2 regions of the Undibacterium sp. Ren11W genome follow, and region 1 is predicted to be linked to the other one. Evidence: predicted binding sites of a transcription regulator. Region 1 holds the regulator's gene; the other holds the start of a gene.
What was found. Region 1 encodes LexA, which represses DNA repair genes until DNA is damaged. Its sites were predicted from a motif close to ACTGTATNNNNATACAGT; they were not measured.
Positions count from the first base shown of each region.

Region 1 (6,049 bases):
CGTTTTATTTTTACTCACTATCACCGTAAATAGACAAGGAACCGGTGTAATTATCAAACTTGGTATATTCGCCCAAAAAGGTCAAGCGCACGCTACCGATAGGGCCATTACGTTGCTTACCGATAATAATCTCGGCCGTACCTTTATCAGGTGAATCAGGGTTATACACCTGATCGCGGTAAATAAATAAAATCACGTCGGCATCTTGCTCAATCGCGCCAGATTCGCGCAAATCGGACATAACTGGCCGCTTATTCGGGCGCTGCTCCAATGAGCGGTTCAACTGTGAGAGTGCGATTACCGGGCATTGCAATTCTTTTGCCAACCCCTTTAAGCTTCGTGAGATTTCCGAAATTTCTGTGGCGCGGTTTTCGCCCTGAGTATTGCCCGACATCAATTGCAAGTAATCGATCACGATCAAACCGAGCTTGCCGCATTGCCTTGCTAAACGGCGGGAACGGGCGCGTAATTCTATTGAGCTAAGCGCAGGTGTCTCATCAATGTAAAGCTGGGCATCATTCATTTTTTGTATCGCATGAGTCAGGCGTGGCCAGTCTTCATCGATCAGGCGACCAGTGCGCAACCTATGCTGATCCAAACGTCCGACCGAACCCAGCATACGCATAGCCAGCTGAGCGCCCCCCATCTCCATGGAGAATACCGCTACCGGCAAGCCACTTTCAATTGCGACCGTTTCAGCGATATTGATGGAAAACGCCGTTTTACCCATGGAAGGACGACCCGCCACAATAATCAAGTCACCAGGCTGCAAGCCTGAAGTCATTTTATCGAGATCGGTAAAACCGGTGGGTACACCTGTGATGTCACTGGTATGGTCACGGTTATACAACTCATCAATACGCTCGACGACTTGCGTCAATAAAGGCTGAATCGCGTTAAAACCTTGGGCTCCGCGCGAGCCCTCCTCGGCAATCGCAAAAATCTTTGATTCTGCCTCGTCCAGCATTTGTTTCACTTCTTTACCCTGAGGATTGAATGCCTGTCCGGCTATCTCATCGGAAACCGTAATAAGCTTACGCAATACGCCACGATCCCGAACAATCTCTGCATATCGACGTATATTTGCTGCCGATGGCGTGTTTTGCGCCAGTGCATTCAGGTAACTCAATCCACCTGCATCCTCCGCTTTATTGATGGCAGTGAGCGCATCAAAGACGGTAATGACATCGGCTGGTCGCGAGGCATTAATCAGTTTAACGATAGCCTGAAAAATAATGCGGTGATCATAACGATAAAAATCACCCTCATTGATAAAATCGGCGATTCTATCCCAAGCAGCGTTATCCAGTAATAAGCCACCTAAAACAGATTGCTCTGATTCTATGGAGTGCGGCGGGATGCGAAGATTATCTAATTGCGGATCGGAAGGTGCTTTCATGGCGCGCATTATACCTTTTTATTCCCCCTCGAAAGCAAATGAAAGTAGGCCTAATTTAGCCTAAATTAGAAAAGGAAAAAGATGCATTGCGGCAAAAATTTATGCAATACCTAATTGACAAATTAATGAGAAAATCTGAATACTTTCTGCAATTAAAAACTTAAGCATTTACGCAAGATCAAAGCTAAAAATAAAAAAAGCCGGGAAAACCCGGCTTTTTTTTGCGTACTTAATTAAGTATATTAATTAAGCGTGTTCGCCCAATACCGCAACGATGACATCTACTACGACATCAGTGTGCAACGCAACTGATACAGAGTGATCGCCAGCAGTCTTCAAAGGACCCAATGGCAAACGCACTTGTGATTTCTCAACTGCAAAACCTTGCTTAGTCAATGCATCTGCGATGTCTGAATTGGTTACGGAACCAAACAAACGACCATCAACACCAGACTTTTGTGAGATTTGAACTGTCAAACCACTCAATTTTTCGCCTTGCGCTTGTGCGGCAGCCAATTTAGCAGCAGCAGCTTTTTCCAACTCAGCGCGCTTCGCTTCGAATTCAGCGATTGCAGCAGCAGTTGCACGGCGAGCCATACGTTGTGGAATCAAAAAGTTACGTGCATAACCATCTTTAACACGAACTACATCACCCAGATTGCCGAGATTAACGACTTTATCCATCAGAATAATTTGCATATTTTTCTCCTAATTACGCTGTATGCAGATCAGTGTACGGCAGCAACGCAAGGTAGCGTGCACGCTTGATCGCTGTATCAACTTGGCGCTGGTACAAGGCTACAGTGCCAGTCAAACGTGCTGGCATGATTTTGCCGTTTTCTTGCACGAAGTCTTTCAGTGTATCGATGTCTTTATAATCAACTGCAGCTACATGTCCTGCTGAAAAACGGCAGAACTTCTTGCGTTTGAACAATGGATTTTGTTGCTGACGCTTTTGCTTCAGTTTGCTTTTATCAAATTTTTTACCGAATGCCATTTTAGGCTCCTAATCTAGTAAAGGTGTCTCGAACTCATTTTCCTGAAAATCAGTGATATGAAAAACGAGACTTTTGCTGTTGCGATTTTTACGCGCTAAAAAACCTGTGAATAACATCGTGACACCCAATTGTATTTCCAGGAATCGCTTAGAAATAGCGCCTGCAGCAACTGCAGTGATTTCAAATTCAACCTGGCGCTGGGTGCTCGCCTGTTCTTGCTTAGAGTGATGCATTAATACCGCAGTTGCTATCGGAATTCCGGCTGGCGTATAACGCAGCGCTGATTTTTCTGCAATGCTAGCAACGACTTTAAGCTCATTCACAAATAATTACGCGTCCTTCGTTAAAACTATTAAGCTGCAGGTGCTTCAACGCGTTGCGTCTTAGCTGCATCTTCTTTCTGAACTGCTTTCATCATTGGAGATGGCGCTGTTTCAGCTTTTTTCATTTTAACTGTGAGGTGACGCAAAACGGCATCGTTAAATTTGAATGCTGTTTCCAACTCAAGCAAAGTTTCAGCATCACACTCTATGTTCATGCAAACATAGTGAGCTTTAGCCAATTTCTGAACGATGTAGGCAAGTTGACGGCGACCCCAGTCTTCAACGCGATGGATTTGACCACCACGTGTAGTAACGCTAGCTTTGTAGCGTTCGATCATTGCAGGCACTTGCTCGCTTTGATCCGGGTGTACGATAAATACTATTTCATAATGACGCATATATTCTCCTTGTGGACAATAAAAAGATGCCCGCCTCGGCGTCAAGACGAGTGCGGGAAGAGGAAAGCCGACAATAGTAACCGATTTTCAAATTTTGTACAATTAGTTCTATGAATGAGGAGAATTCAACTAGCACCCTAGCAGAGCCTGTATCAGTTAAATCATTTATTCCTGAGTTTTTAACAGGTTTTACTTGCATAAGTGACTTTACTGTATAAAAATACAGTCTGCATATACATACAGCTAATTGAAAGAACCATCATGCTGAAACTTACCGCTCGCCAAGAGCAGATCCTGAACCTGATCAAGGATGCCATTCAAAACACAGGCTTCCCGCCGACGCGAGCAGAAATCGCAACAGAACTTGGATTTCGCTCGACCAACGCAGCAGAAGAACACCTGCAGGCACTAGCGCGAAAAGGCGTAATCGAAATAGCAGCAGGCACCTCACGTGGCATACGACTCCTAGAATCCGAACTATCTAGCCACATGCCTGGAATACAAATGGCATTGCCACATCCAGCCCTGATGCAATTGAGCCTGCCATTGGTTGGGCGAGTTGCCGCTGGCTCACCAATACTCGCTACTGAGCATGTAGAGGCCACCTACAATGTGGATCCAGCTCTTTTTTCCGCAAAACCGGATTTCCTGCTTAAAGTACGTGGCTTGTCAATGCGTGACGCGGGTATTTTGGACGGCGATTTATTAGCTGTGAAAAAATCAGATACGGCCCGCAATGGACAAATCGTGGTTGCCAGACTAGGGGATGACGTCACCGTCAAACGCTACAAAAAAACCAGCACTGGCATAGAGTTAATCCCAGAAAATCCAGATTATCCAATTATCAAAGTCAGCGACACCGAAACCGATTTTTCACTGGAAGGCTTGGCCGTTGGGCTACTGCGCAGTTGGTCTTAAAGAGGCATAGCGCCAAGGCGCCCTATCCATGCGGCTTTCGAGCCAGGCATGCTGCGGCCCGCATGCAGATTGCGCTTCGGACATGCCGCTTTTAAAACAGCAATCCATTCAATAGAAGTAAGTCTGTCAATAAAAAACGCCCGATAAATTATCGGGCGTTTTTTATTAGGCATTGATGCCTATGCCAATACAAGCACAGACCCAATACGGCATTAATGCTTAATTGTCGAAGCCTCGACTGCAGCATCTGGCTTTGCAGTAGCGGCGAGCGCCACGTCCTCATCAGTCAATGCCACAGGTTGACGTTCCAAGGCAATTTCCAAGACTTTATCTATCCAACGCACTGGGATAATTTCCAGTTTATTTTTGACATTGTCCGGGATATCAGTCAAATCTTTCGCATTCTCCTCAGGTATTAACACTGTCTTGATCCCGCCGCGATGAGCTGCTAGTAATTTCTCTTTCAGCCCACCAATAGGCAAGACCTCGCCTCTCAAGGTAATCTCACCAGTCATCGCCACATCAGCTCTTACAGGTATGCCAGTGAAGATAGAAACCAAAGCGGTCGTCATCGCGATACCGGCCGAAGGTCCATCCTTCGGCGTAGCACCTTCAGGAACATGAATATGAATGTCACTTTTTTCGAACACATCCGCTTTAATCCCCAAGCGCTTAGCGCGACTACGCACCACTGTACGGGCAGCTTCGATCGACTCTTTCATCACATCACCCAAGGTGCCAGTGCGTATCACGCCCCCCTTACCCGGCATTGCTACGGCTTCTATCGTCAATAAATCACCGCCGACCTCAGTCCACGCCAAACCCACAACTTGCCCAACCTGATTGTCTTTGACTGCCACACCGAAATCATAACGACGCACACCAAGGTATTTGTCGATATTTTTCGAATTGATGGTGGCTTTCTTTTCGGTCTTCTTAAGCAACAACATCTTCACGACCTTGCGACAGATCTTGGAGATTTCGCGCTCAAGTGAACGCACCCCTGCTTCACGTGTGTAATAACGAATAATGTCGCGTATTGCGGTTTCTGCGATGGTAATTTCTTCTTCTTTAAGACCGTTATTTTTTATCTGTTTCGGCAACAAATAACGCTGTGCGATACTGGTCTTTTCATCCTCAGTGTAGCCAGACAAACGTATCACTTCCATCCTGTCTAGCAGCGCGGCCGGGATGTTATATGAGTTTGAAGTAGCGACGAACATCACATCTGACAAATCGAAATCAACCTCAATGTAATGATCCGAAAAAGTATGATTTTGCTCTGGATCCAAGACCTCCAGCAAAGCAGAGGACGGATCGCCACGGAAATCAGCCCCCATCTTATCGACTTCATCGAGCAAGAACAAAGGATTGCGCACACCTACCTTTGCCAGACTCTGCAAGATCTTGCCTGGCATAGAGCCGATATAGGTACGCCGATGCCCACGAATCTCGGCCTCGTCCCTGACGCCACCGAGCGCCATACGCACAAACTTACGATTTGTAGCGCGAGCAATGGATTGGCCAAGGGACGTTTTACCGACACCAGGAGGACCAACGAAACAAAGTATAGGCGCCTTCAACTTATCGACACGTTGCTGTACGGCGAGATATTCCAAGATGCGTTCTTTGACCTTATCTAGACCGTAATGGTCGTCTTCCAATACTTTTTCGGCATTGGTTAAATCATTGTTCACCTTAGATTTCTTCTTCCAAGGCAAATTTACGATAGTGTCAATATAATTACGCACCACGGTCGCCTCAGCCGACATAGGAGACATCATTTTGAGCTTCTTCAGCTCATTCATTGCCTTATCGCGCGCCTCTTTAGGCATTTTCGCCGCAACAATTTTTTTCTCAAGCTCATCAATATCGGCGCCCTCTTCGCCTTCGCCCAGCTCTTTTTGAATCGCTTTTACCTGCTCATTCAAATAGTACTCACGCTGTGACTTTTCCATCTGCCGCTTCACACGCCCACGGATACGCTTCTCAACTTGCAAGATATCTAGCTCA
Region 1 is NZ_JBMPPB010000001.1:137,679-143,727, reverse strand. Features, by position in the region: gene ACO0K8_RS00745 (replicative DNA helicase) at 11-1,399, opposite strand; gene rplI (50S ribosomal protein L9) at 1,646-2,098, opposite strand; gene rpsR (30S ribosomal protein S18) at 2,112-2,396, opposite strand; gene priB (primosomal replication protein N) at 2,406-2,720, opposite strand; gene rpsF (30S ribosomal protein S6) at 2,750-3,118, opposite strand; gene lexA (transcriptional repressor LexA) at 3,380-4,036, shown strand; gene lon (endopeptidase La) at 4,249-6,049, opposite strand, start outside.

Region 2 (6,049 bases), on a different contig from region 1:
CCGCCAAAAATATTCACCAAAATAGCTTTCAAACCTGGGTTTTTAAGCATGATTTTGAAGGCTTCAGTGACTTTTTCCGCCGTCGCGCCACCACCAACGTCAAGGAAGTTAGCTGGTTCGCCTCCGAATAATTTAATCGTATCCATGGTTGCCATCGCCAAGCCCGCACCATTCACCAGACAACCGATATTACCGTCGAGAGAAATATACGCAAGGTCAAATTTTGAGGCCTCGATTTCAGCCGGATCCTCTTCGTCCAAATCGCGATATGCAACGATTTCTGGCTGACGGAACAAGGCATTTGCGTCGAAGTTGAACTTAGCATCAAGTGCGATGACTTTGCCAGAACCGGTCAGAATCAAAGGATTGATTTCGGCTAGTGAACAATCGGTGGCCATAAATGCTGCGTACAAACCTTTTAACTGATTGCGCGCATCAACGACTGATGCTTCTGGCACACCAATTTTACGGGCAATCGCATCCGCTTCTGCGTCTTGCAAACCAGCTGTAGGATCAATAGCTATCGAATGCAACAATTCAGGGTGACTTTCAGCCACTTCCTCAATGTCCATACCGCCTTCTGACGATGCCATCAACACTACGCGTTGGCTAACACGATCAGTCACCATACTGACATACAGTTCCTTCTGGATGTCAGCACCTTCTTCTATCAAAAGCCTGCGAACTTTTTGCCCTTCAGGACTAGTCTGATGAGTAATCAGTTGCATTCCCAAAATAGCTTCTGCGTATTCACGGACTTGCTCGAGGGATTTTGCAACTTTGACGCCGCCGCCTTTACCACGGCCACCTGCGTGGATTTGCGCCTTGACAACCCATACCGGGCCGCCCAAAGTTTCTGCCGCTTTGACCGCTTCATCAACAGACAGGCACGGGATACCGCGAGGTACTGTCACTCCAAATTTACGGAGGATTTCTTTACCCTGATACTCATGAATTTTCATACGTCTTCCCTTCAGACACTGAGGTATTAGTTAAATTAGTAAAATTACTTACGACAAGTAAAACAAAAACGGTACAGCTTTGCGATAAGCGACTAAATTGCCCAGCGCGGATAATATTGCACCACGGCCGATCCATCTAGCCTTAATGCATGACAACGATTGAGTTGAAAAGGTTGCTGCGTGTGCTGGGCGTCATCATTTGCGCCATCACGAGTATTAAGTACATCACCGGCAAAAGCCTGAACTGCTGCAGTTGGAAGAATTTGTGCCAATTCGGTAATATGGGTGCAGCCATTAATGCCGGAGAGCCTTTGCTTTACGCCCTGACGAAATTGCTGCATCAAATTGAGACCGATTAGCTTTTTGTATTCAGGCCCTATCGTATTGCAAAAACCTGGATAAGGTACCGCATCAGAGATGGCATCTGCGTCAATGATATTTAAATTAGTATCAATAGTAATTCGAAGACTCAAATCATGAATAGCCGAACCATTAGGGCGAACGCCGGAAGCGAGCGCAATATCACGCGTTTTACAGTCAATAATTTGAGCGTCAAGATCCCACAAGCCATCGTCACGTGCGAACGCTTGAATAGTAATGGTGCGAGTATGCTTCAACGCACGTCGAATTGTAGGCGGAGATAAGGGCATAAATGCCTGTTGCGGGCTAATTCAGTGTAAAAATAGCCACAATTGCGCGTCGCTACCGCAGCTTCTACGATAACAGCCGCTCTTGCGGCACTGCAAAAAAAGGAAGTTTAGCACAGCTCGCGGACTAATTCCATTTTCATCGACGCCATCGTCCCGCTAACAAATAAGGATTTGGAAAATTTTGCATTACCGAGTAGTCGGAACTATATTCAAGCTTCCCCATCATCGTTATTTCTCTTTACCCGCATCGCCGCTTGAATTGCTACGCCAGAAAAGCCTCGTTTCTGTAAAAATTGCATTTGCTTCGCGCGTTCCATATGATCCACCGGCTCGAATCGATATTTTCTATGTAGGACCTCAGTCGCCCTAACAGCTTCCGACTCAATCAATTGCGATTTCACTTTTTCAATTTCGGCTTTCTCGATATTATGACTTTGCAATTCTAAAAAAATACGTTGATTGCCAAATCTAGCCTGTCGCCTTCTTACCAGGGACGCAGAAAACCGCTCCTCTGACAGGAATTGTGCGGACTCCAATACGTCGAGCAATGCAGATACATCGTCGGTTTCCTCTGCATAGCGAGACAACTTTCTCCCCAACTCCAAACGACTATGTTCACGCATAGAAAGGTAACGCAATGCTCTTGCTTTAAGACTTATTTTTACTTTAAACATTTTGACGCCCATAAAAAAACGCCGGCAATCCTGATGCATCAGGGAAGCCGGCGTTCTTAAATATTTTGCTTTTATTCGGTAGTCGCCAACGGTGGCAACAAAGGTACGCCTAGTTGCACCCTGACTTTATTCTCAATTTCATGCGCCAAGGCAGGACGTTCTACCAGGAAATTGCGCGCATTATCCTTTCCTTGTCCTATACGCTCACCGTTATAGCTATACCAAGAACCTGCTTTCTCAATAATTTTTGCATCGGCACCCAGATCCAAAATTTCGCCTTCGCGCGACGTACCTGCACCATAAAGAATATCAAAATGCGCCTCTTTGAAAGGCGGCGCAACTTTATTCTTTACAACTTTAACCTTAGTTTCATTACCGATCACTTCATCGCCTGATTTTATCGAGCCGGTACGACGAATATCTAATCGAACGGAAGCATAAAATTTCAATGCATTACCTCCAGTAGTAGTTTCTGGACTACCGAACATCACACCGATTTTCATGCGTATCTGGTTAATGAAAATAACCAAAGTATTGGTACGATTAATACTACCAGTTAATTTACGCAATGCTTGCGACATCAGGCGTGCTTGCAAACCAGGTAAAGAGTCACCCATATCGCCTTCAATTTCAGCACGAGGAGTCAGCGCAGCAACAGAATCGATGACAATCAGATCAACGCTACCTGAACGCACCAAAGCATCAGTAATTTCCAATGCTTGCTCGCCTGTATCAGGCTGAGAAATCAAGAGATCAGGAAGGTTAACCCCCAATTTCTGCGCATAACCGACATCCAATGCATGCTCAGCATCAATAAACGCACATGTTCCGCCTAATTTTTGCATTTCTGCAATAACTTGCAAAGTCAAAGTGGTCTTACCGGAAGATTCTGGTCCGTAGATCTCAACCACACGACCACGTGGTAACCCACCGACGCCCAGCGCGATATCCAAACCCAGGGATCCGGTAGAAACAACTTGAATTTCTTCTATTACAGCACCGTCAGCGAGACGCATGACCGAGCCCTTGCCAAATTGTTTTTCAATTTGTGCCAGGGCGGCAGCTAGTGCCTTGCTCTTTTCAGAGCTGTTGTCAGATTTTTTATCGTCCATAAATTCTTTCAGTTAAGAGCAAGCAACAAGGTGAGTCTTTAAAAATGCGTCCAGTAACGACACTGTATAAAAAATCAGTGGTTTATGCAAGCATCATTTTATGATTTTTGAATAATCTCTTTATTTTTACGCGAAGACGAGCAACGAAAAATCCATATAGAACTCCCAATTAGCAAAAAAAAGCATGCTTTGAGGCTTACTATCAGCGCATTGTCGCGATCATTTGCTCCAATTTGAGAGTATCGGCACAGAACATGCGTATGCCCTCGGCCAATTTTTCGGTCGCCATTGCATCTTCATTTAAGTGAAAGCGGAAAGTTTTTTCATCCATGACTATCTTTTCTAAATCGGAAGTCCGCGCCGCATCCGTATTCAATTTCTGAGTAAGATTAGCGTTGGAGTCACTTAATTTTTGCAATAGATCTGGGCTAATCGTAAGCAAATCGCAACCAGCCAACTCTAAAATCTGTGAGGTATTGCGGAAACTCGCCCCCATAATTTCAGTTGCGTAGCCAAATTTTCGGTAGTACGTATAGATTTTCTTGACCGATAAGACTCCAGGGTCGTCCGCACCGTAAATCTCCTGACCAGTCTGTTTCTTGTACCAGTCATAAATCCGTCCAACAAATGGCGAGATTAATTGCGCACCAGCCTCCGCGCAGGCGATCGCTTGCGGGAGACAAAACAGCAGCGTCATATTACAACGTATGCCTTCTTTTTCTAGTATTTGAGCGGCCTGTATCCCTTCCCACGTAGATGCAATTTTAATCAGCACTCGTTCTTTAGGGATCCCGGCTTCTTGATACAAGGTGATCAGATGTCGGCCTTTGGCAACGGTTTTTTCTGTATCAAACGATAGTCGTGCATCGGTTTCAGTGGAGACCCGTCCAGGTACGATTGCCAGAATTTTCAGGCCGAAAGCGATCAACAGATGATCAATAATTTCATCCATCGTTTTCCCCGCGTGTTGCTGCAATACTTGCTCCAACAAAGGCAGATACTCTGCTTTTTGAACCGCTTTCAATATCAAGGATGGATTGGTGGTCGCGTCACGTGGCGCATACGCTTGCATGGATTGGAAATCACCGGTGTCAGCGACAACGGTGGTGTACTGTTTGAGTTGTTCAAGTTGATTCATATAAATTTTCGCATAAAAAAATCAAAGGTTTACTTCTACTATACTTGTTCCCGCAACAATATCACCAATTACGGAGGCATCCAAAAAATCGCCGCTTCTAAATATTTCCAAAACCTGCTGTACCGACTCGGGATCACAAGCCACCAACAAGCCACCTGAGGTTTGCGGATCACTTAATAGGGCTTGCTGTACGGCACTTATGCCATTAGTTTTGACATCGTGACCATATGCAGCCCAATTTCGTGCCGACGCACCAGTGATATAACCAGCCTCTGCCAGTTGCGCGACTTGGGGCAATAAAGGAATCTGTGACATGTTTAAGCGCGCGCCAACTTGCGCGCCACGGCATACTTCTAGCAGGTGCCCAAGCAAACCAAATCCAGTAACATCAGTCATGGCACTCACCCCATCCAAGAGTGACAGCGCTTGTCCAGGTTTGTTCAATTTAGTCGTGTTCAGAATCATGCTTGCATAACCAGCGGCATCTAAGGCCTGCTTTTTAAGTGCTGCCGACAAAATACCAACGCCGATAGGCTTGCCGAGTATTAACTTATCACCTACTTTAGCAGCGGAATTGCGCTTAAGTTTTGAGGGGTGAATTAAACCTAATACAACTAGACCATAAATCGGCTCCACCGAATCTATCGTATGGCCACCCGCAATCGGAATGCCAGCTTCCGCGCAAATACTCTCGCCTCCCTGGATAATTTGACCAATCACTTCTAGCGGCAACTGGTTAATCGGCATACCCACCAAAGCCAAAGCCATAATAGGCGTCCCCCCCATTGCATACACATCGGAGATTGCATTGGTTGCGGCGATACGGCCAAAATCGTAAGCATCATCGACAATAGGCATAAAAAAATCCGTGGTCGCGATCAGTGCTTGCTCGTCGTTGAGTTTATATACTGCAGCATCGTCGGAGGTTTCAATACCGACCATCAAGGCAGCAGGGACTGGAAATCCTGTAGATTTCTTCAATATTTCGGCCAACACACCAGGCGCAATTTTGCAACCGCAACCACCACCGTGCGAGAAAGAAGTCAGCCTTATCGGAGTTGCATTTGTATTCATCTTGACAGCCTTTTAGAGTGCGTTAGTATTTAATGCAATTATTTCGTACTAAGCTAGTATTTAACAGCCTGGCAATCGCGGCACGTGTCACTAACGAAAAACTCATTTCGACACGCCATAGCAAATAAACGGGCATTGATGCTAACTGAAGCCCACAATTATACGCTGAGCCTATTGCCACGTTTTGGTGCCGCATTCGCGCGAGCGGAATCTCAATAGCAGGCCAAACACGCAATCTTGCGTTACTTCATAAAATTTTTTTCGGAACTTTTGCGAAAACTTTAGCGGTTTTAGCATCTGGCAATGCTAGCGTCCAATTCGAACTTGCAGATACAATTTAGCGACCAAAAAAAACGGGCACTTACGTGCCCGTTTTTAATTTACGGATACTATGCAATTACTTGCAGATTACCGATCGCCAAATGAGCGACGGTTACCG
Region 2 is NZ_JBMPPB010000005.1:255,803-261,851, reverse strand. Features, by position in the region: gene sucC (ADP-forming succinate--CoA ligase subunit beta) at 1-977, opposite strand, end outside; gene ACO0K8_RS13695 (DUF2889 domain-containing protein) at 1,055-1,612, opposite strand; gene recX (recombination regulator RecX) at 1,822-2,286, opposite strand; gene recA (recombinase RecA) at 2,358-3,398, opposite strand; gene tal (transaldolase) at 3,601-4,536, opposite strand; gene selD (selenide, water dikinase SelD) at 4,558-5,610, opposite strand; gene ACO0K8_RS13670 (DEAD/DEAH box helicase) at 6,019-6,049, opposite strand, start outside.
Region 2: recA (recombinase RecA) is a predicted target of LexA. The motif match lies at 3,460-3,477, and genes of this name have one in related genera.